2 regions of the Vibrio chagasii genome follow, and region 2 is predicted to be linked to the other one. Evidence: predicted binding sites of a transcription regulator. Region 2 holds the regulator's gene; the other holds the start of a gene.
The links. Region 2 encodes MetJ, which represses methionine synthesis genes. Its sites were predicted from a motif close to TTAGACNTNTANANGTCTAA; they were not measured.

Region 1 (15,210 bases), 190 kb from region 2:
TCGTATGCGTAAGCAACGTCTTCTGGAGAAGTGTAAAGCTCAGATGCATCCATATCAGAGTTATCAACGCCGTCTTCTTCACCACCAGTACAACCAAGTTCGATCTCGATTGTCATGTTCATTTTAGCCATGCGCTCTAGGTACTTAGCACATGTTTCGATGTTCTCTTCTAGAGACTCTTCAGAAAGGTCTAGCATGTGAGAAGAGAATAGAGGCTTACCAGTTTGAGCGAAGAACTCTTCACCAGCGTCCAGTAGACCGTCGATCCATGGAAGTAGTTTCTTAGCAGCGTGGTCAGTGTGTAGAATAACTGGAACACCGTAAGCTTCAGCTACAGCGTGTACGTATTTAGCACCAGCTACAGCACCAAGGATTTGTGCACCTTGACCTTCAAGTTTAACGCCTTTACCTGCGAAGAATGCAGCGCCACCGTTAGAGAACTGAACAACTACTGGAGATTTAACTTTAGCAGCCGCTTCTAGTACTGCGTTTACAGAGTCAGTACCAACAACGTTTACAGCAGGAAGAGCAAATTTGTTTTCTTTTGCTACTTCAAATACTTTCTGTACGTCATCGCCAGAAATCACACCAGGTTTTACAAAATCGAAGATCTTAGACATGGAAATAGTCCTATTTATTCTATCGTTTTAAGATTAAAAAACTTAAGTTTAAAAACTTGCAATCGTTTGCTCACAACTTATGCCATTCTAGCAAAAAAGTGTGATATGCAGCAAACGTTAAAAGGCGAGATTCGCATCTCGCCTTTCTAAATCAATTATGCTTTAGCACGCTCTTCAAGCATTGCTACTGCAGGAAGTACTTTACCTTCAACGAACTCAAGGAAAGCGCCGCCGCCAGTAGAGATGTAAGAAACGTCAGCTTTGATACCGAACTTGTCGATAGCTGCTAGCGTGTCACCACCACCTGCTACAGAGAAACCTGCAGACTCAGCGATTGCTTTAGAAATACCAGCAGTACCCGCTTCGAAGTTCTTGAATTCGAATACGCCTACAGGGCCGTTCCAAAGGATAGTTTTTGCGTTGCCGATGATTTCAGCTAGAGCTGCAGTTGAATCAGGACCTAGGTCGAAGATCATGTCGTCGTCTGCAACTTCAGATACGTGTTTGATTTCAGCTTCTGCGTTCTCGTCGAATGCTTTAGCACATGCAACGTCAGTCGCTACTGGGATAGCACACTCTTTCATCAGCTTCTTAGCAGTGTCAACTAGGTCTGCTTCGTATAGAGACTTACCTACGTTGTGGCCTTCAGCAGCGATGAAGGTGTTTGCGATACCACCACCAACAACAAGTTGGTCTGCAACTTTAGATAGAGACTCAAGAACAGTCAGTTTAGTAGAAACTTTAGAACCACCAACGATAGCAACTAGTGGACGCTCTGGGTTGTCCATTGCTTTACCTAGTGCTTCAAGTTCAGCAGCAAGAAGAGGACCAGCACATGCTACAGGAGCGTGAGAACCAACACCGTGAGTAGATGCTTGTGCACGGTGAGCCGTACCGAATGCATCCATTACGAAGATGTCACATAGAGATGCGTATGCTTTAGATAGCTCTTCTTCGTTCTTCTTCTCGCCTTTGTTGAAGCGAACGTTTTCTAGAACAACAAGCTCACCAGCGTTTAGCTCTAGGCCGTTTAGGTAGTCTTTAGCCAGTTTAACTTCGCAATCTAGTGCGTCGTTTAGGTAGTTAACTACAGGAGCTAGAGAGAACTCTTCGTTGTATTCGCCTTCAGTAGGACGACCAAGGTGAGAAGTAACCATTACTTTTGCACCAGCTTCTAGGCAAAGCTTGATAGTTGGTAGAGATGCTAGGATACGTGCATCTGAAGTTACTTTACCGTCTTTTACTGGTACGTTTAGGTCAGCACGGATAAATACGCGTTTACCTGCAAGTTCCAGGTCAGTCATCTTGATCACAGACATGATTTGTCCTCTCAAATTTAAATAAAAATAAAGTTTTGGAAACTCAGCAACCCTGCTAAGCCTATAAATTATTCAACTGGTAATACTTTAGCTACTCATAATATGTGGACACTTCGCATTTATTTCAAGCTAAAAAATAAATAATCCGCACATTTGCTTCTAGGTCTTACTTCTTGCCTTCTGAAGCTTGCATTGCAAGAACCGTATCCAGCATTCGGTTCGCAAAGCCCCATTCATTATCACACCACACTAGCATTTTCACTAAGTGGCCATTGCTCACTCGAGTTTGTGAACCATCAACAATCGCGCTATGGGGATCATGATTAAAGTCAATGGATACGAGCGGCGCTTCAGTATAGTCAACGATGTTGTGTAATGTACACTGAGATGCGTTAACAATGGTTTGATTTACGTCATTAACTTTCACATTCGTATTAATTGTGACACTTAAATCCATCGCTGTTACGTTTACCGTCGGTACACGCACAGATATTGCTTCGAACTTGTTAGAAAATTTCGGGAAAATTCTTTCAATACCTTTATGCAGTTTGGTATCGACAGGAATAATGGATTGGCTTGCTGCACGAGTACGGCGAAGGTCGCTGTGGTAAGCATCAATAACTTGCTGATCATTCATTGAAGAGTGAATGGTCGTTATGGTGCCTGATTCGATGCCAAAGGCTTCATCAAGAACCTTAATGATAGGAACGATACAGTTGGTGGTACATGAACCGTTAGAAACGACTCTGTGGTCGGCTTCGATAGTATCGTGATTCACGCCGTAGATAATGGTGTTGTCTAGGTCATTAGCTCCCGGATGTGAGAACAGTACCTTTTTCGCGCCAGCCGCAATGTGTGCAAGGCCGTCTGCACGGCAGCCGTAAACACCAGTACAATCAAGAACGATGTCCACTTCGAGGTCACGCCAAGGCAGCAACTCGATATCAGCAAGATGTAAAATACGAATCGTATCGAACTCACCTTTATCTTCCACACCGATGCCATGATGGACATAGATGTGCTCTTGGTCGTTGGAGATCTTCTTACCGAAGCGACCGTGGCTGGTATCGTACTGTAATAGGTGAGCCATAGCGTCAGGCTGAGCAAGCTCATTGACAGCTACTACTTTGATTTGTTGGCTTTTGCCACTTTCGTAAACAGCGCGTAATACGTTACGCCCTATTCGTCCAAATCCGTTTATCGCGACTTTTAGCATAGTTCCGTACATCTAACCAAAATTTCGTGCAACAGATAATAACTGAATCCTACCCAAAAGGCATTAGTTGAGTTGTCTAACTAGACAAAAGCAATCTATTAGCATTGATTATCATTTTTGATTAATGTAGTTATTGAGGTGATGAGTCTTACCTAGTTCTACGGCTGTTTCTAACCCAGTTTTCTCAACCAAAGGAAAAGGTTATATCTGGATACCCAGCGACTCATTTTTGCAAGACATGCAATAAAGACACACCACATAGTGAAATTCTTGTTCGCCAGACAAGCAGTTATGATACCGACAAAAGTTTACTCGGTAGAATTAAGCTTTTTGCTAACTCAATTATCAATGGCGGCCACTACTACAACATGGATAGGTACGTGACATGTAAAGTATGTGGCACTAAAGAGCTGGACAATTGGGGTAATGAATTCGAATAGCCTAAAATTTGTATATTACTAAAAAAACCGAGCCTGATAGCTCGGTTTTTCTTTCATTGCTTGTTAACAAGTAATGATTAAGCAAGAAGCTCTTTTGCTGTGTTTACTACGTTTTCAGTAGTGAAACCGAACATCTTGAATAGCTCACCTGCAGGTGCAGATTCGCCAAACGTTGTCATACCGATGATTTTGCCACCAAAACCAACATACTTGTACCAGAAGTCAGCGATGCCAGCTTCTACAGCAATACGAGCTGTTACGTCAGATGGAAGTACAGATTCACGGTACTCAGCGTCTTGCTTGTCGAATGCGTCAGTTGCAGGCATAGATACTACACGTACCTTCTTACCTTCAGCTGTTAGTTCAGCTGCAGCGTTAACCGCTAGCTCAACTTCAGAACCTGTAGCGATAAGGATCAGCTCTGGCTTACCTTCACAATCTTTCAGGATGTAACCACCCTTCACGATGTTAGCTACTTGCTCTTCGCTACGCTCTTGCTGCGCAAGGTTTTGACGAGAGAAGATTAGAGACGTTGGACCGTCTTTACGTTCGATAGCCAGTTTCCAAGCGACTGCAGACTCAACTTGGTCACATGGACGCCATGTGCTCATGTTTGGAGTCAGACGTAGAGAAGCCATTTGCTCAACTGGTTGGTGAGTTGGGCCATCTTCGCCAAGACCAATAGAGTCATGCGTGTAAACTTGGATGTTCTGAACTTTCATCAGAGCAGCCATACGCATTGCGTTACGAGCGTATTCCATGAACATTAGGAATGTCGCGCCGTATGGTACGAAACCACCGTGCAGAGCGATACCGTTCATGATCGCCGTCATACCGAATTCACGTACACCGTAGTGGATGTAGTTACCAGAGAAGTCATTTGCTTCTAGAGACTTAGAGCCGGACCACATAGTTAGGTTCGAAGGCGCTAGGTCAGCAGAGCCGCCCATGAATTCTGGAAGCATTTGACCAAACGCTTCTAGAGCATTTTGAGATGCTTTACGTGAAGCAATGTTTGCAGGGTTAGCTTGAAGATCAGCAATGATTGCGTTTGCTTTCTCTTCCCACTGTGCTGGAAGTTCACCGTTAGTACGACGTTTGAATTCTGCTGCTAGCTCTGGGTAAGCCGCTGCGTATGCGTCAAACTTAGCATTCCACGCTGCTTCTTTCGCTGCGCCTGCTTCTTTCGCATTCCACTCAGCTGCGATATCAGCTGGGATTTCGAAAGGACCGTGTTCCCAACCCAATGCTGCTTTAGTTGCTGTGATTTCATCAGCGCCTAGTGGAGCACCGTGACAGTCGTGCGTACCTGCTTTGTTTGGAGAACCAAAACCGATGATAGTTTTAGTACAGATAAGCGTTGGACGAGGGTCTGCTTTAGCTGCTTCGATAGCTGCATTGATTGCTTCAGGATCGTGACCGTCTACTGCTGGAATTACGTGCCAGCCGTATGCTTCAAAACGCTTAGGAGTATCGTCAGAGAACCAACCTTCCACTTCACCATCGATAGAGATACCGTTGTCATCCCAGAAAGCAACCAGCTTACCAAGACCTAGCGTACCAGCTAGTGAACATGCTTCGTGAGAGATACCTTCCATCAGACAGCCATCACCCATGAATGCATAAGTGTAGTGGTCTACGATGTCGTGACCTTCTTTGTTGAACTGTGCAGCCAGTGCTTTCTCTGCCATTGCCATACCAACAGCGTTAGTGATGCCTTGACCTAGAGGACCCGTCGTTGTCTCGATACCAGGAGCGTAACCGTACTCTGGGTGACCAGGAGTCTTAGAGTGCAGTTGACGGAAGTTTTTCAGATCTTCAATTGAAAGCTCGTAGCCTGCAAGGTGAAGCAGAGAGTAAATCAACATTGAACCATGGCCGTTAGACAGGATAAAACGGTCGCGGTCAGCCCACTCTGGGTTTGCTGGGTTGTGGTTCAAGTGGCCACGCCAAAGAACTTCAGCGATGTCAGCCATACCCATAGGTGCGCCTGGGTGGCCTGAATTTGCTTGTTGAACACCGTCCATGCTAAGTGCGCGGATTGCATTGGCTAGATCTTTACGAGAAGGCATGTCTGCTCCTGGATACATAAGCGATTTAAAAAAGAGATAGTGCTAATGTTTTCATTTTAATTAGCGCGGGTATTCTCTCAAACGACTATTGCGACTGCAAACGTTTTACTGGCATTTTAACGGTCATTTTTCGCAATTTTCGAACATTTACATCACTTGTCAGCCGCTTATCTCAACCAACACGCAAACGTTTAGTTATGGCATATCATAAAAAAGAGCTTGTAATTCGACCGCTGGAATTTAGAATAGACGTCTAGATGTAGAAACACCTACAAAATATACTGTATTTAATGGCGGCGCTTCCTAGCTTGCGACGCCATGAACTATTTACACCAAAAACTAAAAGTGGAGCTCTCATGGCTAAGCACCTATTCACTTCTGAATCTGTTTCAGAAGGTCATCCAGATAAAATTGCAGACCAAATCTCTGATGCTGTTCTTGATGCCATCTTAGAACAAGATCCAAAAGCACGTGTTGCTTGTGAGACTTACGTAAAAACCGGCATGGTTATGGTTGGCGGTGAAGTAACAACTTCTGCATGGGTTGATATCGAAGAGATCACTCGTGAAACAGTTCGTGAAATTGGTTACGTTCACTCTGATATGGGCTTTGACGCTGACTCTTGTGCCGTTCTAAACACAATTGGTAAGCAGTCTCCAGACATCAACCAAGGTGTTGATAAAGCAGACCCGAAAGAGCAAGGCGCAGGCGACCAAGGCATCATGTTTGGTTACGCGACTAACGAAACTGAAATCCTAATGCCAGCTCCAATCACTTACTCTCACCTTCTTGTTAAGAAACAAGCTGAAGTACGTAAGAGCGGCAAGCTAGACTTCCTTCGCCCAGATGCGAAATCTCAGGTTACTTTCCAGTACGACCAAGGTAAGATCGTTGGTATCGATGCTGTTGTTCTTTCTACTCAACACTGTGATTCAGTAACAACACCTGACCTACGTGAAGCGGTAATGGAAGAGATCATCAAGCCAGTACTTCCTTCAGAGTGGATCAACAAAGACACTAACTTCTTCATCAACCCAACAGGCCGTTTCGTAATCGGTGGCCCAATGGGTGACTGTGGTCTAACTGGCCGTAAGATCATCGTTGATACCTACGGCGGCGCAGCTCGTCACGGTGGCGGTGCATTCTCTGGTAAAGATCCATCAAAGGTTGACCGTTCTGCAGCTTACGCAGCACGTTACGTTGCGAAAAACATCGTTGCAGCTGGTATGGCTGACCGTTGTGAGATTCAACTGTCTTACGCTATCGGTGTTGCAGATCCAACATCAATCATGGTTGAAACGTTCGGTACTGAGAAAGTAGCGCACGAAATCATCATTGAAGCAGTTCGTCAAAACTTCGACCTACGTCCATACGGTCTTCAAGAGATGCTGAACCTTCTTCAGCCTATCTACAAGCAGACTGCAGCATACGGTCACTTCGGTCGTGAAGAGTTCCCTTGGGAAGCGACTGACAAAGCAGCAATCCTTGCTGACTTCGCTGGCCTAAAATAATTTAGCCACTGCGATTTGTTTCTTTAAAGCCCTTACTGCTTAGTAAGGGCTTTATTTTTATGTACTTACCGAACCTTCACTAGCTACTTCTTTCTCTAACGCCCTTCTTTACCGTTAACCACTAAGTATAAAAAGCCGCTGATAATTTGTGTTTTCTAACACTACTGACAATAGTTAAGGTAACTCCTAGGCGATCAAGCTCACATTTAACTTAAATTAATTCAGTCTGATAACGCTCGTTAAATGCACGCTAGAACAAAAACTGGGATGACAAAGAGCAATTTAGCTCAACACCATAACTCTCATACAAGCCACACCGATGAGTCTTATGGAATTATAACTAGGACGTTATTTAACTAGGGGGATCTATGCCTCGTACCGCGCACCCATCCGAACTGAACGATAAAAAACACAAGGTCAGCGATAAGGATTACGCTCGCACCATTCCTTGCAACCAAATCAGTATTTCCGCACCCTTTCATTGGTTGTCGCTTGCTCTGCATGACTTAGTAAGAATGCCATTAATCAGCGCATTTTACGGTTTATGCTTTATGGGAGCGGCAATTGCCATTGTTCAACTTGTCCAATGGCAAGGAACACACTTGGTGGTGATGCCAAGCTTGATTGTGTACATGCTGATAGGACCTTTTCTCGCTCTGGGCTTGTATGACGCAGCCTGGGAAAGAGAAAAAGGGCACAACGCCAGCCTATTCCATTCAATGAAAGCCATTACTCGCAACTCGACTCACCAGTGGGCCTTTGCGATTGTATTAATGGTCGCGATGATATTCTGGATGCGTATCGCCGCTCTATTGCACGCTTTGTATCCATCAGTACAAGGCGCGCCATTAGCAGAGTTTGCGCCCTTCTTGATCACGGGTTCTGTTATTGGATTTGTAATCGCCAGCCTAATCTTCAGCATCTCGGCATTTTCTATTCCATTGATGATGGAGAGACGCGTGGATGTGATGAGCGCAATCTTCACCAGCTTCAATGCCGTGAAATCCAACATCCCAGCAATGGTGGTATGGGCAAGTATTATTTGTGCCGGTATTCTGGTGGGCTTTGCAACCTACGGCATTGGTATGATCGTCACCATGCCGCTACTTGGTTATGGTACATGGCATGCCTACCACGAAATCATCAAGAAGAATCACCACCTATAAATTATCGCCAGAATAACGAGCAATGTTATGATGAGGCCTTAGCTTAAACGCTGAGGCCTTTTTTTGGAGTTAACAACGTTTGTCTTACACCCCGCAACAACATCGAGCAAATAAGAAATTGGCCGAGTGCCTAGCTATCGCTAATCAACATTTCTCTCGTGAATTCCCATGCCCGACCATTACTTACAAGTTAAGAGGTAAAGCGGCAGGAAAGGCCTACCTTCAGCTCAATGAAATTAAGCTCAACCATGTACTCTTCGCCGAGAATGAGGATGCCTTCATTAACGAGGTGGTGCCTCATGAACTGGCACATCTGATCACACATCAGGTCTTTGGACGAGTGAGACCTCACGGGAATGAATGGAAATACGTGATGGAAAAGGTATTCAACGTGCCAGCCAAAACGACCCATAGCTTTGAGATATCCTCAGTGCAAGGAAAAACCTTTGAGTATCGCTGTGCCTGCACGGTTTATCCACTTTCTATCAGACGTCACAACAAGGTGTTACGTAACCAGTCAAGCTACCGCTGCCAGCAGTGTAATCAAACCTTGGCCTTTACAGGCACGCAACTCAGCTAACTCCCCCGACTCGGCGCCAGCTTTATTTTATCGCGCCCCTCGCCAATTTAGAAAACTGCACTCAATGGAATTCATGATAGAAATGTAATGGAGAAATCCATCCTTTGAGTGCTAGACTGATGTTTATCATACTTTTATCAGTCTTTTTCTATGTATAAAACCACCCCAAAAGCATTTGGCCTATCGGTGTCTTTTTACTTATCGATAGTATTTGGCCTACTGGTAACCCAAAGCGTTTTCGCCGCTCCACCAAGCTCATTCTCCAAAGCAAAAAAAGAAGCCGTGAAGATTTACCTTGATCACCCGACTTCATTCTATTGTGGCTGTGACATTACTTGGAAAGACAAAAAGAAAGGCATTCCAGATCTTGCAGGCTGTGGTTATCAAGTGCGAAAGCAACAAAAACGGGCCAGTCGAATTGAGTGGGAACACGTGGTTCCCGCTTGGCAATTTGGCCACCAGCGACAATGCTGGCAAGGCGGTGGACGCAAGAACTGCACCCGCAATGACAAAATATTCAAATCCATGGAAGCCGACCTTCACAACTTAACGCCGGCGATTGGTGAGGTTAACGGAGATCGCTCCAACTACAATTTCAGTCAGTGGAATGGTATGGATGGAGTAAGCTATGGTCAGTGTGAAATGCAGGTCAACTTCAAGCAACGTAAGGTGATGCCGCCAGACAGAGCGAAAGGCTCTATCGCTCGAACTTATCTTTACATGAGCCAAGAATATGGTTTCAAGCTATCTAAACAGCAAACCAATCTGATGATGGCGTGGAACAAGCAGTTCCCTGTCGATGAGTGGGAATGTACTCGTGATGAGCGTATCTATGCCATCCAAGGGAATCACAACCCATTTGTTTATCCAGCTTGTAAATAGCACCACTCGCGTAACCCACATTCCTAGCCGTCTCAAACAAGAGTTTCAGAATTGCCCCTGAAACTCTTGCTCTACCCTTGTTTTTTCAACTGAAAGCATCCATGTTAGGCAGAGACAAAATACCCTAATGACACTATTTATAGGTTTACCAGCATGAGAATCCCTCGTATCCATCACCCAGAACTCATTCACCAGTTAGGTTCACTCGCTTTAGGCGAAGATGCCGCGGGTCATGTTGGTCGTGTCCTTCGTATGAAAGAAGGTCAAGAAGTTCTTCTTTTTGATGGCAGCGGCGCTGAATTTCCAGCGACAATCACTGAAGTATCAAAGAAGAGTGTCACTGTTGACGTGACTGAGCGTATCGAGCGCAGCAGTGAATCTCCATTAGACTTACACTTAGGACAAGTGATCTCACGTGGTGACAAAATGGAGTTTACTATCCAAAAGTCGGTAGAGCTTGGTGTAAACACCATCACTCCTCTGATTTCAGAACGCTGTGGCGTTAAACTAGATGCTAAACGCTTCGAGAAAAAGCTCGCTCAGTGGCAGAAAATTGCGATCGCAGCATGTGAGCAGTGCGGTCGAAATACAGTTCCAGTGATTCGCCCTATCATGCAACTTGAAGAGTGGTGTAGTGAACCGAGTGAAGCATTAAAGCTGAACTTACATCCTCGTGCAAAATACTCAATTAATACCCTTCCAGAACCTATCAGTAAGGTACGCCTATTGATCGGCCCTGAAGGTGGCTTGTCGGCTGAAGAAATCGGCATGACAGAACAATACAAATTTGAAGAGACGCTACTCGGCCCACGTGTACTTCGTACCGAAACAGCAGCTCTAACCGCAATTACTGCCTTACAAGTCCGTTTTGGCGATCTAGGCTAGGAGAAAAAAATGATCAAACTTGGCATCGTAATGGATCCAATTTCATCCATTAACATCAAAAAAGACTCTAGCTTTGCCATGATGCTTGAAGCTCAGCGTCGTGGTTACGAAATCCATTACATGGAAATGAATGATCTACACTTAGATCAAGGCGTAGCGATTGCAGACACTAAGGTCGTTGAGCTCAAAGAAGATCCAAATGGTTGGTATGAATTCAAGTCAGAACAGACTATCGCGCTATCTGATTTAGATGCTGTACTGATGCGTAAAGATCCTCCGTTTGATACTGAGTACATCTACGCAACCTACATTCTTGAGCGTGCTGAAGAGAATGGCGCACTGATCGTAAACAAACCGCAAAGCCTACGTGACTGTAACGAGAAGCTGTTCACAGCATGGTTCCCTGAACTAACACCAACCACCATCGTGACTCGCAAAGCGGAGAAAATTAAAGAATTCCGCGAGAAGCATGGCGACGTAATCCTTAAACCACTTGATGGTATGGGTGGTGCATCTATCTTCCGTGTGAAAGAAGGCGATCCAAACGTATCAGTGATCATAGAAACACTGACTAACCACGGTCAAAACTACGCGATGGCACAGACTTTCGTTCCTGACATCAGCAACGGTGATAAGCGTATTCTTGTAGTTGACGGTGAGCCAATGCCTTACTGCCTAGCTCGAATCCCTGCTAAAGGCGAAACTCGAGGTAACCTTGCAGCTGGCGGTACTGGTGAAGCACGTCCTCTAAGTGACACAGATTGGGCGATCGCAAGAGCGGTTGCTCCTGCACTAAAAGAAAAAGGTCTAATCTTCGTTGGCCTAGACGTCATCGGTGATAAGCTAACTGAAATCAACGTAACGAGCCCTACATGTATCCGCGAAATCGAAGCCGCTTTCGATATCTCGGTAACGGGCAAATTAATGGATGCAATTGAGCGTCGCGTTAATGCAAAATAACCTAAGCTAAAAGAAAGCCCTAGCGCTTCACACATACGTCTTAGGGATAGAATGAGCGGCTTTACGCCGCTCTTTTCCTTTATTGGGAACACACTGGCAGGAGGCTCTATGAACCTAACGAACCACTTTTTGGTCGCTATGCCCGGGATGAAAGATCCGTACTTTCAAAACTCGGTAATCTACCTCTGTGAACACAACGAGGAAGGTGCGATGGGGTTAATGATTAACGCTCCCATCGATGTCACTGTCGGTAGTATGCTCAAACAAGTTGAGGTTGAATCTGAACAACCAAAACCGAATCAAGCCAGCCTTGATAAGCCGGTATTAAACGGTGGACCGGTTGCTGAAGACCGTGGGTTTATTTTGCACAAGCCCAAAGGCAGCTATCAATCCAGCATCAATATGACTGACCAAATCTCAGTAACAACCTCAAAAGATATCTTGATGGTGTTGGGCACAGAAGATGAGCCGATGAATTATTTAGTCGCACTTGGGTATGCAGGATGGGAACCGGGACAACTGGAAACCGAACTGACCGAGAACTCATGGTTAACCGTTGAGGCCGACCCTAAAGTCATCTTCGATACGCCAATTTCAGATCGCTGGAAAGTTGCGGTACAAATGTTAGGTATTAATGCCGCTCAGCTTTCAGCAGACGCTGGTCACGCCTAGCTCAAATCAGCTAAATAAAATAAACAGACACTCTCAAACACAGATAAATTTGGAAACCCCATGTCACGAACAATTATGGCATTTGATTACGGTACAAAAAGTATCGGCAGCGCGATTGGACAAGAAATCACTGGCACAGCGAGCCCTTTAAAAGCGTTTAAAGCTAAAGACGGTATCCCGAACTGGGACGATATCGAAAAACAGATTAAAGAGTGGCAACCAAATCTTATCGTCGTCGGGCTACCCACGGATCTTCACGGTCGTGATCTAGAGACCATCACACCAAGAGCAAAGAAATTTGCTAACCGCTTAAAAGGTCGTTTTGGTGTTGATGTTGAGTTGCATGACGAAAGATTATCGACCGCAGAAGCAAGAGCCGACCTCTTTGACATGGGTGGCTACAAAGCATTAAGTAAAGGAAATGTTGATAACCAGTCCGCAGTTGTCATTCTCGAAAGCTGGTTTGAAGCACAATATTCTTAACGAAAATTAAGTGAGCAAAAAGCAACCCGATTTGTGATCCCCACGAATTTCTCGCCGTAAAGACGATGCAATTCATCAATAGGTAAGTGGGAGTTCACATGAAAATTTTTCTAGCAATCTTCGCCGCTCTAACCATTTCTGCGTGCAGCTCCACAGGGTCTAGTAGCGCTAGTTACATGAATGATGGCAAAACCAATTCAGGATTCAATAGTGGCAATATGTACTACGACGACAGTCGAAGAAGTCATGGCTCGTTGAACAGCAACTAGAACAACAATGGTAAGCCAGATCTCTCCGTCAAAAGAGCTCTGGCTTTTTATTTTTTAATCTAACCCATATCAATTTTCACGCCAGATAATGCTCCAGTTCCATAGTCATCATCACCTCGTCTGGTTTTTAGCATCAAACGTAAGTCATTAGCCGAATCGGCACTATGAAACGCATCTTCTTCGCTAATCTTTCCCGCTACAACTAAATCAAACAAAGCTTGGTCAAAGGTCTGCATGCCGACTTCTTTTGATTTTGCCATTGTTGCTTTTAGCTCGTGCAATTCACCGCGACGAATCAAGTCAGACACTCGTGGGCTGTTGAGTAGAATTTCAAATACACCATGACGCCCGCTGCCATTCTTATCTCGAATTAACTGCTGAGCAATCACACCACGCAGATTCATCGACAGATCAAACAGGAACTGTTCTTTCTGTTCTTTAGGCACCAAATGAAGAATACGCTCTAACGCTTGGTTGGCATTATTCGCGTGCAAAGTTGCCATACACAAGTGACCCGTCTCAGCAAAGGTCATCGCATATTCCATGGTTTCGCGGCTACGGATTTCGCCAATCAAAATCATATCTGGCGCTTGGCGCAACGAGTTTTTAAGGGCGACTTCATAGCTCTCGGTGTCGAGCCCTACCTCACGCTGAGTAACTATGCATTTCTTATGTTCGTGGACGAATTCTATCGGGTCTTCAACCGTCAAGATATGCCCAGAACGATTGGTATTGCGGTAGCCTGTCATCGCCGCCATCGAGGTCGATTTACCAGAACCCGTAGCCCCAACCACCAGCACAAGCCCACGCTTAGCAATTGAGAGGTCTTGTAATACATCAGGAAGCTTTAATTGCTCAAAGGTTGGGATGTTCGTCTCGATGTGTCGAATCACTGCTCCAGGTAGCTCTCGCTGAAAGAACGCACTAACACGAAAGCGACCAAAATCACGTACAATGGCAAAGTTAGCCTCACGCGTTTGCTGATATTCATCACGTCGTTCTTGATCCATCATCGCATCAAGTAATTGAGCGACCTGAGCCGAATTCAGTTTCTCGCCTTGCGGTCGCAGCTCACCATCGACACGGAACAAGACTGGCGCATCAACCGTGATGTAAAGATCGGACGCTTTTTGAGAAAGCATTCCCTCAAGGATTTGATTCAATTCCATTATGTACACCTTGATTAGAACATTGAGGTTTCAATTTCGATCTTTTTCTCGACCTCTTCCGAGTCAACCAAACCTTGGGCCATCAGCTGCTTCGCATTCTGCTCCATGGTTTGCATGCCATGTGCTGCGCCTGTTTGAATGATTGAATACATCTGAGCGACTTTATCTTCACGAATCAAGTTTCTGATCGCCGGTGTCGCCATCATGATTTCATGACAAGCCACACGACCACCACCGACACGCTTTAATAGTTTCTGGGCAATCACCGAGCGTAATGATTCAGACAACATTGAACGCACCATGTCTTTGTCGCTCCCCGGGAATACATCGATAATACGGTCAATCGTTTTTGCCGCAGAACTGGTATGTAAGGTACCAAAAACCAAGTGACCAGTTTCTGCAGCCGTGAGCGCTAAACTAATGGTTTCTTGGTCACGAAGTTCACCAACAAGGATAACGTCAGGGTCTTCACGTAACGCACTGCGCAGCGCCGCTTTAAAGCTATGAGTATCACTATGAACCTCACGCTGGTTCACTAGGCACTTATTGTTGGTGTGAACAAATTCAATCGGGTCTTCTATGGTGAGAATATGCTTATTGTGGTTACGGTTAACGTAATCCACCATCGCCGCAAGAGTAGTCGATTTACCAGAACCTGTTGGGCCTGTAACTAACACTAGACCCTTTTCGAAATTAGCAATCTTTTCAAAGATATCAGGAGCGCCTAACTGCTCTAACGTTGGTATCTCGACAGGGATAGTTCGAAAGACAGCTGAGCAGCCACGGGCTTGGTTAAAAGCGTTAACACGGAAACGACCGACATTGGGTAATTCAAAAGAGAAGTCGACTTCCAGTTTTTCCTCGAACTCACCGCGCTGCGAGTCGCTCATGATCTCAAAAACCAAACGGTGCACATCAGCATGACTCAAAGCTGGTATTCCAAGCTTCCTTACTTCACCATCTATA
Region 2 (15,210 bases):
TGCTACTTGTTCTTGCGGCAACACTTTTGAGTTCAACTCAACGCTAGCAAAAGAATCAATCCACCTAGACGTATGTGACAAATGTCACCCGTTCTACACTGGTAAGCAACGTATCGTAGATACAGGCGGCCGTGTTGATCGCTTCAACAAGCGTTTCGGTGCTCTTTCTAGCAAGAAGTAATTCTCGCTATTTAGACATAAAAAGGACACTTCGGTGTCCTTTTTTGTTGCCTGAAATTTGAGAAAATACAGACTTTCCCCTCAAGCTTTCATTCTCTCCTACACCAAGCAGCTTGCCTCTATATTGAAGGGTAATTCTTCGCTTATTACTCATCACTGCAAATCCGCTCGAAAGTTCAACAAGCGATAGTAATTTCAACTGCTCACTGGTCTTATTAGTAGTGAAATCTCGTTTTTTAATGAGACAGAGGCCTTTACCACCTAGGAACTTTGAAGTACATCCATTAACATGAACAAGATCCCCCTAATAATAATATCCTAGGAACCTACACCTATGTCTGAAGACAGCCGCCAAGATCAATCCTCTCAAGAATTATCACCTCAAGAACAATTCCGTCAGCAAGCTCTTGATTATCATGAGTTCCCAATTCCAGGCAAAATTGCCATTGAGCTGACGAAGCCTGCAAACTCTGCAGAAGACCTAGCACTTGCATACAGCCCAGGCGTGGCTGAGCCTGTTCGTGAGATCGCACAGAACGTTGATAACGTTTATAAGTACACAGGTAAAGGCAACATGGTTGCAGTTATCTCTAACGGTACTGCGATTCTTGGCCTAGGTAACCTTGGTCCAATTGCTTCTAAACCAGTAATGGAAGGTAAAGCGCTACTGTTTAAGCGTTTCGCTGGTTTAGATTCTATCGATATTGAAGTAAAACACCGCACAATCGATGAGTTTGTCGATACAGTTGCGAACATCGCAGATACATTCGGCGGTATCAACCTAGAAGACATCAAAGCACCAGACTGTTTTGAGATTGAACGTCGCCTGATTGAGCGTTGTGATGTACCAGTATTCCACGATGACCAACACGGTACTGCGATCGTAACAGCAGCAGGTATGCTGAACGCGATCGAGCTTCAAGGTAAGAAGCTAGAAGAGTGTAAGATCGTTTGTTTAGGTGCTGGCGCAGCGGCGGTTGCGTGTATGGAGCTACTGATTAAGTGTGGCGCTCAGCGTGAGAAGATCTACATGCTTGACCGTAAGGGTGTGATCCACACTCGTCGTGATGATCTGAACGAATACAAAGAACTATTCGCAAACAACACAGATAAGCGTATGCTTGAAGATGTTATCGAAGGTGCTGACCTATTCTTGGGCGTATCAGGCCCTAACCTACTACCGGCAGAAGCACTAACATTAATGGCTGATAAGCCAGTTGTGTTTGCATGTTCAAACCCAGATCCAGAGATCAAGCCTGAGCTTGCTCACGAAGTTCGTTCTGACCTTATTATGGGTACAGGCCGCAGTGATTACCCTAACCAAGTAAACAACGTACTTTGTTTCCCATTCATTTTCCGTGGTGCACTTGATGTGCGTGCAAGCGAAATCAATGACGAAATGAAGCTTGCAGCGGTTAAAGCCATTCGTGAACTGGCGAAAGAAGAAGTGCCAGCGGAAGTATTAAAAGCAGCGGGTGAGACGTCACTTGAGTTCGGTAAGGGTTACATCATTCCTAAGCCAATGGACCCACGTTTACTTCCTCGCGTAGCGAAAGCAGTAGCAGAAGCGGCCGTTGAATCTGGCGTTGCGCGTATCGAGATGCCTGCTAACTACATGGCATAGAAGCATATGGCATAGCGACTGGATGGAGTAGTCGCTTGTTATAGCGGTTGCTCCATAGAGCACAAATAATAAAAAACCGACTCATCTGGAGTCGGTTTTTTTATGTCTCTTATTCACAGAACACTGATAAGACGAATCAGTAATGTGAACATTCAGCTAAAGCGAATCAATATTGAAGGCAGTGACTGAGTTATTGTTATTCTTCGTCAAACGCTTCGAACTCGATGCCCATTTCTGTCATCAGTTTTTTCACTTCAGCAGGGATATCATCTGGGCGGTCTTTACGAAGGTCTTCATCTGTTGGCAGTGGTTGGCCTGTGTACGCATGTAGAAAAGCTTCACACAGTAGCTCACTGTTTGTTGCATGGCGCAGGTTGTTGATCTGGCGGCGAGTACGCTCGTCAGTAAGCACCTTTAGCACTTTTAAAGGGATAGAAACTGTAATCTTCTTTACTTGTTCGCTTTTCTTTCCATGCTCAGCATATGGGCTTATGTATTCACCATTCCAGTCGGCCATTGCGTACCTTCATCACTTTAGTTGTTAGATTAAATTAATAGTGGTGATTTTAGCGGGATTTACCGCCATAAGCAAAGACATATAGACGTCTAGAAGTGTTGACGTCTCACGTTTATGAAAGTAAAGTGGATAACATATATCTAACACAGCCGCAAAATGCCGACAAGCAGCTGTGACTCTCAGACGCAAACTTGTAAGGAAGCACCTATGAGCAGCCGGAAGCCAGCAACAATCGCAGTACGTACTGGTATCGAGTCAGACACGCAACACCATGCCGTTGTCCCACCTATTTATCTTTCGACTAACTATGGGTTTCCCGCTTTTGGTGAAGTGCCAAAGTACGATTACACCCGTTCAGGTAACCCAAACCGCGGTTTATTAGAAACGGCACTGTTTGAGCTTGAATCGGGCAAAGGTGCAGTGGTTACTAACTGCGGTACTTCTGCACTTAACTTATGGGTTTCTGCTTTCTTAGGCAGTGATGATCTGATTGTCGCACCACACGACTGCTATGGTGGTACTTACCGTTTGTTTAACACTCGCTCACTAAAAGGTGACTTCAAAGTTCTGTTTGTTGATCAATCGGATCAAGCGGCACTGGATGCGGCGATCGCGCTTAAGCCAAAGTTGATCTTAATTGAAACACCATCGAATCCTTTAGTTCGTGTAGTTGATATTGCAGAAACTTGCCGTAAAGCGAAAGAGGTTGGTGCTCTGGTTGCTGTCGACAATACATTTTTGACACCAGTGTTCCAAAAGCCTTTAGAGCTGGGTGCGGATTTTGTTATCCACTCAACGACTAAATACATCAACGGACATTCAGATGTGATTGGTGGTGTGGTGATCACTAAAACAGAAGAGCACGCTGAAGAGCTAGCATGGTGGGGTAACTGTATTGGTGCGACCGGCACACCATTTGATAGCTACATGACGCTACGTGGCATTCGTACGTTAGGTGCTCGTATGCGAGTTCACGAAGAGAGTTCACGTGAAATTCTGGCGTCTCTGCAGCAGCAAGATCTCGTTGGTACAATTTACCACCCAAGCCTTCCTGAACACCCAGGTCATGATATCGCGAAGAAGCAGCAGTCTGGCTTTGGTTCAATGCTGAGTTTTGAGTTTGCGGGCTCATTCGAGGCGCTTAAGTTCTTTGTCGATAAGTTAGAGCTGTTCTCTTTGGCGGAGTCGCTGGGCGGTGTTGAAAGCTTGATTTGTCACCCTGCGTCGATGACGCACCGTGCGATGGGTGAAGAAGCACTGGCAGAAGCGGGCGTTTCTCAACAGTTGCTGCGTCTTTCTGTTGGCCTTGAAGATGCTGAAGATTTGATTGATGACCTCAAGCAAGCGTTTGAAAAAACACAAGGCTTTATCGCTGAAGGGGAGGGGTAACAATGGCAGCCTTTCGCCAGCTACATAAATTTGGTGGTAGCAGTTTAGCAGACCCTGAGTGTTACTTACGCGTGGTCAACATTCTTAGAGAGTATTCATCAGCAACAGACTTAGTGGTTGTTTCGGCAGCAGGCAAAACCACTAACCGTTTGATTGAGTTTGTAGAAGCGCTTGATAAAGATGGGCGTATTGCTCATGAGTGCCTACAAACCCTTCGTCAGTTCCAGCTTGAACTGATTGAAGCACTGCTTGAAGGTGAGCCTGCAGAGCAACTTACGGCGACTATCCAACAAGAATTTACCGCTTTGGGCGAGCTAACGGCTCCTCTAAGCGAAGCACAAAAAGCGCAAGTCCTAGGTCACGGTGAAGTTTGGTCTTCACGTCTGTTAGCTGCTTTGTTGTGCCAACATGATTTACAAGCTGTCGCACAAGATGCTCGTGCTTTCTTACGTGCAGAAGTGGGCGCTCAGCCTGAAGTGGAGCGTGCTCGTTCTTATCCTCTGATTAAAGAAGCGTTAGCGCAACATGCCCATTGTCGTGTGGTGATTACCGGCTTTATGGCGCAAAATACTGAAGGTGAAACCGTATTACTTGGTCGCAATGGTTCAGACTATTCAGCAACCGTGATTGGCGCTTTAGCTGAAGTGGATCGCGTAACGATTTGGAGTGATGTAGCAGGCGTATACAGTGCTGACCCTCGCTTGGTGTCGGATGCGTGTTTACTGCCTCTACTTCGTCTTGATGAAGCGAGTGAACTCGCTCGTCTTGCCGCACCTGTGCTTCATAGCCGCACACTACAGCCAGTCGCGCAAAGTGCGATGGATCTGAGCTTGCGTTGCAGCTATCAGCCAGAGGCGGGCTCTACACAGATAGAGCGTGTATTGGCATCGGGTCGTGGTGCAAAAATCATTACCTCTCTGGATGAAGTGCTGATTGTGCAACTGACGTTTGGTCACGGGCACGATTTCGACCGTCTAGAAAGTGAGGTGCTTGAAGGGCTTAAGCGTGCTCAACTAGAGCCGCTGGCTTATGAGCTAGAACCGGATCAACACTGCTTGCGTCTCGCGTATACAGAAGAGATCGCTGGTGGCGCTCTAGAGTACCTACAAGATCACGCGATTGAAGCTGAGATTAAGCTGAAAGAGGGCTTCTCTCTTATTGCTGCTGTAGGTGCGGGCGTAACGAAGAACCCTAACCACTGCTACGGTTTTTATCAGCAGCTAAAGAGTTCATCGGTTGAGTTTATCTCTGAAGCGAACTCTGGTCTGAGTTTAGTGGCAGTGATTCGTAAGAGTGAAACATCGAGCCTAGTGAAGGGCATTCACTCTCAACTATTCCAAGCGCAGAAGCGTGTTGCGATTGCCTTGTGTGGTAAGGGTAACATTGGTTCAAGCTGGTTAAGTCTGTTTGCTGAGCAAAAGGCTGAGCTCGAAAAGCGTCGCGGAATGAACTTTGAATTGGTTGCTGTGGTTGATAGCCAAACCTATTGGTTCGACGACCAAGGTATCGATGCAACCTCTGTCGGTGAGCGCTTTGATGACGAAGCGATTGCTAACAATGGAAACGACTGGCTGGAGCGTTTAGGCTCTATTCAGGGCTACGACGAAGCTGTGGTTTTGGATGTTACTGCCAGCCAAGCTCTTGCAGAAAAGTATCTACAGATTGCTCAGCAAGGCATTCACTTGATCTCGGCGAACAAGGTGGCAGGCTCCGCATCAAGCGAGTATTACCATCAGGTTCAAGATGCGTTTGCTAAGATCAGCCGTCACTGGTTGTACAACGCGACCGTTGGTGCGGGCTTACCAATTAACCACACGGTACGTGACCTACGTGAAAGTGGCGACGATATTATTGCGCTGTCGGGTATCTTCTCAGGCACTTTGTCTTGGTTGTTCCAGCAGTTTGATGGCACGGTGCCGTTCAGCGAGCTGGTGGATTTAGCATGGCAACAAGGCCTGACAGAACCAGACCCTCGTGCTGACCTCGATGGTTCAGATGTGATGCGTAAGTTGGTGATTCTGGCTCGTGAGTCGGGCTTAGATATCGAACCTGAAAACGTAAAAGTGGAATCACTGGTCCCTGAAGAGCTGCAAGACCTATCGGTGGATGACTTCTTTGACAAAGCTTCTGTGCTGAGTGAGGAGTTGGCTGAGCGTTTGGAGAAAGCGCATTCTCAGCAAAAGGTACTACGTTACGTCGCGCGTTTAGAGAAGAACGGCAAAGCAACCGTAGGTGTTGAAGCGTTATCGAAAGAGCACGCTCTGGCGAACTTGCTGCCTTGCGACAATATCTTTGCGATTGAGAGTAAATGGTACAAAGATAACCCATTGGTTATTCGTGGCCCAGGTGCTGGACGTGAAGTGACGGCTGGTGCAATTCAGTCTGATTTGAACCGAATGTCGAGCCTGTTCTAATACTCAAATCATTTGCTATGGCACTTAAATAGCATACTCTTCACTAAGATAAATAAGGCTGAAAGCACGATGTGTTTCTCAGCCTTTTTTCTTCCTTATTTCTGCTTTGCGACCCATCTAACGACTTGAGTTTTACTCACGATCTACTTGAAAAAAATTCATAATGGATCTGTTGACATTAAATCGTATTCAATACATCCTGTGGACATATAGACGTCTAAACGTCGTTTGAGGATTTGAGATTTTAGTGGTTGCTTTTGCCACAGGGAGAGTAAGATGGGATACACACACGCTAGTCATATCGACGCTTTAAATCAGAATATCGCTGAGCTTTCTGACAACATCAATGTGTCATTTGAGTTTTTTCCACCAAGCAGTGAAAAGATGGAAGAGACCCTGTGGAATTCTGTTCACCGTCTTAAAACGCTTCAACCAAAATTTGTATCAGTGACCTACGGTGCAAACTCGGGTGAGCGTGACCGTACCCACTCAATCATTAAAGAAATCAAGAACCAAACAGGTCTAGTTGCTGCGCCGCACCTAACGTGTATTGATGCGAGTCGCGAAGAGCTGATTCAAATTGCTGACGATTACTGGGCAAATGGCATTGAGAGTATCGTTGCGCTGCGTGGTGATATTCCACCAGGTGGCGGAGCGCCTGAGATGTACGCATCTGACCTCGTTGAGCTACTCAAGTCTCGTCACGACTTTGATATTTCAGTGGCGGCATTCCCAGAGGTTCACCCTGAAGCGAAAAGCGCTCAATCAGATCTTATCAACCTAAAACGTAAAGTGGATGCCGGTGCAAACCGTGCCATCACTCAGTTCTTCTTTGATGTAGAGAGCTACCTACGTTTTCGTGACCGCTGTGTAGCGGCTGGCGTTGATGTTGAGATTGTACCGGGTATCTTACCAGTTTCTAACTTTAAGCAAGCGTCTCGCTTTGCTGCGATGAATAACGTAAAAGTACCAGGCTGGATGGCGAAGCAATTTGAAGGCTTGGACGATGATCCAACGACTCGTCAGCTTGTTGGTGCTAGCCAAGCGATTGATATGGTTCGTACACTGAGCCGTGAAGGTGTGAAAGACTTCCACTTCTACACGCTAAACCGTGCAGAAATGACTTACGCACTTTGCCACACGTTAGGTGTTCGTCCGCAAGTCGCTGCGCTTTAAGTAAAGCTTAAGCTCCTGTAAAGCATCGCTGTTTAATTCAAATCCTACAGATACAAAAAAGGCTTGGACTCTAAGAGTTCAAGCCTTTTATTTTTCTATCAGCTTCTAGCTTCTAGCTTCTAGCTTCTGCTTAAGCGATAGCACCAAGTTCAAGCAATACTTCTTCAGCCCATACAATCCATGCTTCACGGATAAGTAGGTTACGACGAAGCGTTAGACGCTCAAGACGAGCTTGCTTGTCTAGCGTTGCTGGTGTTGCGTAGTAAGCCGCTTCGATTTCACGGTAATGAGAAACCAATTTGCGAGATTCTTCTACAAGTTCAGAAAGTTGTACACGGTACGCGTCAGAAGGTTGTACAGCACAAGCCATTAGCTTAGCTGAGAATTCGTCACGAACCGTTGGGTGTGCAGTCGGCTGTTCAAACCATTCACCCAGAGCACTACGGCCAGCATCGGTGATAGAGTAAACTTTACGATCAGGTTTGCCTTCTTGAGGTTCAAGCACGCAAGTTACCTGTTCGTTCTGAGCCATTTTATTTAGCTCACGGTAAACTTGTTGATGGCTAGCTTTCCAGAAGTAACCGATGCTTGCAGAGAATTCTTTTGTGATATCGTAACCAGTAGCGTCGCGTGTACTTAGAACGGTTAAAATTACGTGTGGTAATGACATGTCTGAAATCCAAATGGTAAACAGTAAACAAATACTTAAACATCAAGTGTGCTTCTAGTGGCACGTTATATTGGTTATGTTTAAGTTGTACCAACTCATGGGTTGGTTATGTCACCTTACAAAGCCGTTTATCACCTAGGTCGACCAGTTTATTGGTCAAAGTACTGCAGATTATGATTATTGAGTGTTTCCGCAGTGGAGCAGTAGTATATCTAAATAATAAGCATAAAGTAGAATACATGGATAAAATAACCCAAAAAACTGATAAAAAACTCATCATGGTCATTTTGTTGAAATAAAAAGGTCGCACGAGGCGACCTTTTGTCTATCTTATAGTAGAAATCACTAATTAACCGGTATTTCGCATGCCTGCAGCAATGCCTGCAATAGTCACCATTAGCGCCTCTTCTAACTCAGCTGGTGGTGTTTCGCACTTACGAGTACGGTACAGCAGCTCAGCTTGAAGCATGTTCAATGGCTCTACGTAGATGTTACGTAGGCGAATCGACTCAAGCCCCCAAGGGTCGCTCTGCATTAGGTTCTCGTTGTTCTCTACATTTAGTACGGCTTTGATATCTTTTTGTAGCTGTTCACGCAGCAATTCACCTAACGGTAATAGCTCTTCGTCAACAAGACGTTGGTCGTAGTACTTAGCGATTTCCATGTTGCACTTCGAGTACACCATTTCCAACATACCCAAACGAGTTGAGAAGAATGGCCATTCACGACACATCTCTTCAAGTAGCGCTTGATGCCCTTGGTCAACTGAGTATTGAATCGCTTCACCAGCACCTAACCATGCAGGAAGTACCAAGCGGTTTTGGCTCCAAGAGAAGATCCATGGAATTGCACGTAGGCTTTCTACACCACCGTTCGGGTTACGTTTAGCTGGGCGAGAACCTAGAGGCAGTTTACCTAGCTCTAGTTCTGGTGTTGCTTGACGGAAGTACGGAACAAACTTCTCTTCACCACGAACCACGTTACGGTAAGCCTCACAAGAGACTTGAGACAGCACTTCCATTAGGTCGCGCCACTCTTGTTTTGGCTCTGGTGGCGGCAGAAGGTTCGCTTCTAGAATCGCACTTGCGTAAAGGTTGAAGCTGTTTACAGCAACATCTGGCAAGCCAAGCTTAAAGCGGATCATTTCGCCTTGCTCAGTTACACGTAAACCGCCTTTCAAGCTCTTAGGTGGCTGAGAAAGAAGAGCTGCGTGCGCTGGCGCACCACCACGACCAACCGTACCGCCACGACCGTGGAATAGAGTCAGTTCAATGCCTTCTTCATCACAAACCTTAACTAGCTTATCCATTGCATCGTATTGAGCCCAACCTGCAGACATTACGCCCGCATCTTTCGCTGAGTCTGAGTAGCCGATCATTACCATTTGGTGGTTTTGGATGAAGCCACGGTACAAGTCGATACTCATCAGCTGCTTCATTACCGCTTCTGAGTTGTTCAAGTCGTCCAGTGTTTCGAACAGTGGACACACGTCCATGCGGTATGGGCAGCCACATTCTTGCAGTAGCAAGTGAACAGCCAGTACATCTGATGCTGTACGCGCCATAGAAATCACGTAAGCACCGAAGGCTTCACGAGGTTGAGCAGCAATGACCTTACAGGTGTCTAAAACCTCTTTAACCTGTTCAGATGGCTCCCAATCGCGAGGAAGCAGCGGGCGCTTAGAGCTTAATTCATTGGTTAAGAAAGCAATCTTGTCTTGCTCGCTCCATTGGTCGTAATCACCAATGCCTAAGTAGCGAGTCAGTTCAGACAGTACATCTGAGTGACGGGTACTTTCTTGACGAACATCGAGACGAACTAGATGTACACCGAACGCTTTTAGGCGGCGCAAGGTATCAAGCAGAGAACCGTCTGCGATTACGCCCATGCCACACTCGTGCAGCGATTGGTAACACGCGTAAAGCGGAGTCCAAAGTTGGTCGATGTTCTGTAGTGTTTCTTTCTTCGGAACTTCAGTGTCATGCAGTTTTGCATCTAGTACTTCTAGTGTGTTGTTCAGTAGAGTGCGTAGGTTCTTCAGGATTGCACGGTAAGCTTCATGCTCATCACCGGCTAGTTCACGAACCGCATCATTACACTTAGTCATCGACAGTTCGGTAATCAGCTCGTTTACGTCACCTAGGTAAAGGTCAGCGGCTTTCCAGCGAGATAGGCGCAGAACCTCTTTGGTAATAGTGTGCGTTACGAATGGGTTACCATCGCGGTCACCGCCCATCCAAGATGAGAAGTGAACTGGACGTGCATCAATCGGCAGGCCTTCACCAAGGTAGCCTTTTAGTCGACCATCCATTTCACGCAGGAAATCAGGCACAGCTTCCCATAGCGAGTTTTCTACAACCGCAAAGCCCCATTTCGCTTCATCAAGTGGTGTTGGGCGTTGCTGACGAATCACATCAGAGTGCCAACCTTGAGCGATAAGTTGCTCTAGGCGACGTTCGGTTTTCACGCGCTCTTTGTGTGATAGGTCGCTTAATTCTAATTTAGACAGACATTCGTTGATCTTCACCAGCTTGTTGATCATGGTGCGACGAGTGATTTCTGTTGGGTGTGCAGTCAAAACGAGCTCAATGTTCAGGTCGCGAACAGCTTGAGCTGCATCTAGCTTGCTGATGTCGTTTTGGTTTAATTTGGAAAATAGAGATTGCAGCACGTCTGGTTCGCAAACATGCTCCTCACAGTGGCGAGAGATGGTGTGGTATTGCTCTGCCATGTTGGTGAGGTTGAGAAATTGGTTAAATGCACGAGCAACAGGAGTGAGTTGTTCGTTCGGCAGGTTTTTGATTTCTTCAACTAGGCTGTCACGGTCAGCTTTGTTGCCTGCGCGGGCGGATTTGGAAAGTTTACGGATAGTTTCCACTTTCTCTAAGATAACGTCACCATGTGCATCTTGGATTGTGTTACCTAGCAAGCGTCCCAGCATGCTTACGTTACTCTTGAGAGCGGCGTATTTCTCGTTCATTGTCATCCTGCCTCGTAAAAAAATTACATCCATTGTTCCTTGTTAAGTACACAATCTAGCGAAAACTGCTGTATCTAGTCAAATAAAGCATTCTAAGTTTGCAATTATTAGTTTTCGAAATGCGGGAGAAGTAAATTTTCCAAGACTTCGGAATAAAGTGAAATTTAATTACAAGATCAGGCTTTGGCAGGGATAACAGAATAAAAGCCACCTTTTAGGGCAGCTTTTATAAAAAAGTATCGCAAGGGTGGCAATAACTAGAAACAATATTTACGAATAGATTTACCCAGTACGTCAATCGTTGGGTCGATAAAATCAAAGCTTAAGAATTCATCCGGTTGGTGAGCTTGGTCGATTGAGCCCGGCCCCAGAACTAAGGTTGGGCAAAGTTCTTGGAGGAAAGGTGCCTCGGTACAGTAATTCACGGTTTGTGATTCAGTTTCGCAAACGGATTCCATGCCGCCGATAAATGGGTGGTCGTGCTGACACTCGTAACCTGGGATAGGTTCGTGCAGTGGCGTAATCTCAATTCTGCCCGGCCACTTCGCTTCCACTTCTTTGAGTGCGCTGCGCAGCATGTTATCTAAACCGTCTAAGCTGATACTTGGTAAAGGGCGCACGTCGTAGTGCAGTTCACAACAACCACAAATACGGTTAGCGCTGTCACCACCATGAATATGACCTAGGTTTAGTGTCGGGCTTGGAATTGCGAACCCTGGGTGGTGGTACTCTTTAATTAATTTGTCGCGCAGCTGCATCAAAGCAAACAGCACTTCATGCATGATTTCGATAGCGTTAACGCCTAATGCTGGATCTGAAGAGTGACCTGATTTACCGGTTACGCGCACTGCATTCGCCACGTGACCTTTGTGCCCGCGAATCGGTACTAGGCTGGTCGGTTCACCAATGATGCAGTAATCCGGTTTAAACGGTGCGTTTTCAGTGAAATGACGCGCACCTAGCATGGTGGTCTCTTCATCACAGGTTGCCAATACATAAAGTGGCTTCGCCTGTTTACTCCAATCCATCTTTCTTACTGCTTCATAGATAAAGGCGAAAAAGCCTTTCATGTCGGCAGTACCTAATCCGTAGAAGCGATTGTTGTGTTCTGTCAGTGCGTGAGGGTCGAAATTCCAACGCCCTTCATCAAATGGCACGGTATCACTATGTCCAGCCAGCAATAAGCCGCCTTCGCCTGAGCCCATTTTTGCGATCATATTATGCTTGCCAGGCTCAACTTCCACGACTTCTACGCTAAAGCCCAGATCTTTAAACCATTGAGCCATTTTTTCGATCACTTTCTCGTTGCCATGATCCCAGCTTGGATCCGTAGAACTAATAGAGTCGGTGGAAATTAGGCCTTTATAGACCTCAAGGAAACTCGGTAATTGCATAATATCTTCACTTCTACTATTGACAGGAAAACTATAAGTCGGTAAAACACATATTAAATCATATTTAATGCATAAGAAATCAAATAAAGCCAAAAATTAAGTATGAATAGTCAAATTTTGAAATGTAACTTACTTCAGAAATGGATGTGTTGAGATGTTGAAAACCACGATCATTGGCGCAAGCGGCTACACAGGAGCAGAACTGGCTCTAATGATAAACAGACACCCTGAGCTCACGCTATCAGGTTTGTATGTCTCAGCCAATAGTGTAGACGCAGGTAAACCTATTGCAGCACTGCACGGTAAGTTAGCGGGCTTGATTGATATGCCAGTACAGCCATTAACGAATCCAGAAGAAGTGGCAAAGCAGTCTGATGTGATTTTCCTAGCGACAGCACATGAAGTGAGTCATGACCTGGCTCCTATCTTTCTAGAGAATGATTGCCAAGTATTCGACCTATCAGGTGCTTTTAGAGTTAAAGGCGAAAACTTCTACCAAGAGTTTTACGGCTTTGAACACCAACATGAACAGTGGCTAGATAAAGCGGCTTACGGTTTAGCGGAATGGAATGAGCAAGAGATTAAAGAAGCTCAGCTTGTTGCAGTCGCAGGTTGTTACCCAACGGCATCACAACTGGCGATTAAGCCTTTAGTTGAAGCTAAGTTACTGGACGAGAATCAATGGCCTGTGATTAACGCGACCAGCGGCGTTAGTGGGGCAGGGCGCAAGGCGACCATGGTCAACAGCTTCTGCGAAGTGAGCCTGCAAGCTTATGGTGTATTTAACCACCGTCATCAACCTGAAATGGCAGCACATTTAGGATGTGATGTGATTTTCACTCCGCACCTAGGCAACTTTAAGCGCGGCATTTTAGCGACCATTACTATGAAGCTGGCTCAGGGCGTGACAGAACAACAGGTACAAGATGCCTTTGAACAAGCTTACCAAGGCAAGCCAGCCGTAAGGTTACTCGAAGAGACATTGCCAAGAATTCAAGATGTAGAACAGACACCTTTCTGCGATTTAGGTTGGAAGGTTCAAGGTCAACACATCATCGTTGTTTCAGCGATTGATAACTTATTAAAGGGTGCATCTAGCCAAGCGATGCAGTGTTTAAATTTACGTTATGGTTTTGCGCCATTAACTGCGTTAGTGTAAGGAAATCTAGATATGAGCCTTAATAATCAACCATTAATCATAAAGCTAGGTGGCGCTGCGCTATCTTGTGGTGAAACACTTAGCAAGTTATTTGGTGCGATCTCTGCTTACCAACAACAAGCACAACGACCAATCGTGATTGTTCACGGCGGTGGTTACCTTGTCGATGATTTAATGAATAAGTTGAACCTTGAGACTGTTAAGAAAGAAGGTCTGCGCGTTACTCCTTATGATCAGATTCCTGTTATTGCTGGCGCGCTAGCGGGCACGGCGAACAAATTACTGCAAGGTCAGGCGATTAAAGACGGTATTAATGCTGTTGGTTTGAGCCTAGCTGATGGTGGTTTATGCAAAGTGAGCGAATTGAACCCTGAATTGGGCGCAGTTGGCAAAGCTGAACCAGGTGATTCAACCGTTCTACAAGCCATTCTGAATGCGGGCGCACTGCCAATCATCAGTTCAATTGGTCTAACTGAGCAAGGGCAACTGATGAATGTGAATGCTGACCAAGCTGCGGTTGCTGTTGCTGGTGCACTTGATGCTGAGCTGGTACTGCTTTCTGATGTAAGTGGCGTACTAGATGGCAAGGGTCACCTAATTCCAAGCCTTAACCAGCAGCAAGCTGATGACCTTATCGAAGGGAAAGTGATTACTGATGGCATGATCGTGAAGGTTCAAGCCGCACTAGAAGCTGCTAACGACCTTGGTCGACCAATCGAAGTCGCGACGTGGCGATACCCAGAAAAGCTAACACAACTGTTTTCAGGTAAAAGCATAGGAACACAGTTTTTACCTCAGTAGGTCTCACTGCGAGTCACTACTTAAAGAATTTAGACAAATTAAATAAACATATAATTATGAAGTCATTTCCAACGCTGACCGCCATGTGCAGTATGGAAACTAGGAGAAAGAAAATGAGCAAAGTTAACGTAAAGAAAGTTGTAGTAGCCTACTCTGGCGGTCTAGACACATCAGTAATCATTCCATGGTTGAAAGAGAACTATGACTGTGAAGTAGTGGCGTTTGTCGCGGATGTTGGCCAAGGTGCTGAAGAGCTAGAAGGTATTGAAGAAAAAGCAAAAGCTTCAGGTGCTTCTGAGTGTTACATCGCTGACCTTAAAGAAGAGATGGTTGCTGATTACATCTTCCCAACGCTAAAAACTGGTGCTTACTACGAAGGTAAATACCTACTAGGTACTTCAATGGCTCGTCCAATCATTGCTAAAGCACAGGTTGAAGTTGCGCGTAAAGTAGGTGCAGATGCACTGTGTCACGGTTGTACGGGTAAAGGTAATGACCAAGTTCGTTTTGAAGGTGCGTTCGCTGCACTAGCACCAGACCTACACGTAATTGCACCATGGCGTGAGTGGGATCTAGTGAGCCGTGAAGAATGTCTGGATTACCTAGCTGAGCGTAACATTCCTTGTACTGCTTCTCTGACTAAGATCTACTCTCGTGACGCAAACGCATGGCACATCTCAACAGAAGGTGGCGTACTTGAAGATACATGGAACGCGCCAAACGAAGATTGCTGGGCTTGGACTGTAGACCCAGAGCAAGCGCCAAACGAATCTGAAACAGTGACGCTTAAAGTTGAAAAAGGCGAAGTGGTTGCCGTTGACGGTGAAACAATGACACCATACAACGCACTGGTTTACCTGAACGAGAAGGGTGCTAAGCACGGTGTTGGTCGTATCGATATCGTAG

Region 1: the regulator MetJ is predicted to act here: its motif matches at 5,913-5,932, upstream of metK (methionine adenosyltransferase).

What each region holds. Positions count from the first base shown of each region.
Region 1 is NZ_AP025465.1:2,938,310-2,953,519, forward strand. It holds gene fbaA (class II fructose-bisphosphate aldolase) at 1-620, opposite strand, end outside; gene OCV52_RS13420 (phosphoglycerate kinase) at 776-1,939, opposite strand; gene epd (erythrose-4-phosphate dehydrogenase) at 2,106-3,155, opposite strand; gene OCV52_RS13430 (hypothetical protein) at 3,359-3,595, shown strand; gene tkt (transketolase) at 3,673-5,667, opposite strand; gene metK (methionine adenosyltransferase) at 6,024-7,178, shown strand; gene OCV52_RS13445 (DUF2189 domain-containing protein) at 7,547-8,344, shown strand; gene OCV52_RS13450 (SprT family zinc-dependent metalloprotease) at 8,424-8,924, shown strand; gene OCV52_RS13455 (endonuclease) at 9,075-9,806, shown strand; gene rsmE (16S rRNA (uracil(1498)-N(3))-methyltransferase) at 9,960-10,691, shown strand; gene gshB (glutathione synthase) at 10,701-11,651, shown strand; gene OCV52_RS13470 (YqgE/AlgH family protein) at 11,760-12,323, shown strand; gene ruvX (Holliday junction resolvase RuvX) at 12,384-12,806, shown strand; gene OCV52_RS13480 (hypothetical protein) at 12,905-13,075, shown strand; gene OCV52_RS13485 (PilT/PilU family type 4a pilus ATPase) at 13,135-14,244, opposite strand; gene OCV52_RS13490 (type IV pilus twitching motility protein PilT) at 14,259-15,210, opposite strand, start outside.
Region 2 is NZ_AP025465.1:3,123,450-3,138,659, reverse strand. It holds gene rpmE (50S ribosomal protein L31) at 1-181, shown strand, start outside; gene OCV52_RS14510 (malic enzyme-like NAD(P)-binding protein) at 515-1,804, shown strand; gene metJ (met regulon transcriptional regulator MetJ) at 2,001-2,321, opposite strand; gene OCV52_RS14500 (O-succinylhomoserine (thiol)-lyase) at 2,529-3,710, shown strand; gene OCV52_RS14495 (bifunctional aspartate kinase/homoserine dehydrogenase II) at 3,713-6,124, shown strand; gene metF (methylenetetrahydrofolate reductase) at 6,401-7,300, shown strand; gene OCV52_RS14485 (PadR family transcriptional regulator) at 7,431-7,970, opposite strand; gene ppc (phosphoenolpyruvate carboxylase) at 8,320-10,956, opposite strand; gene argE (acetylornithine deacetylase) at 11,208-12,344, opposite strand; gene argC (N-acetyl-gamma-glutamyl-phosphate reductase) at 12,499-13,503, shown strand; gene argB (acetylglutamate kinase) at 13,516-14,304, shown strand; gene OCV52_RS14460 (argininosuccinate synthase) at 14,418-15,210, shown strand, end outside.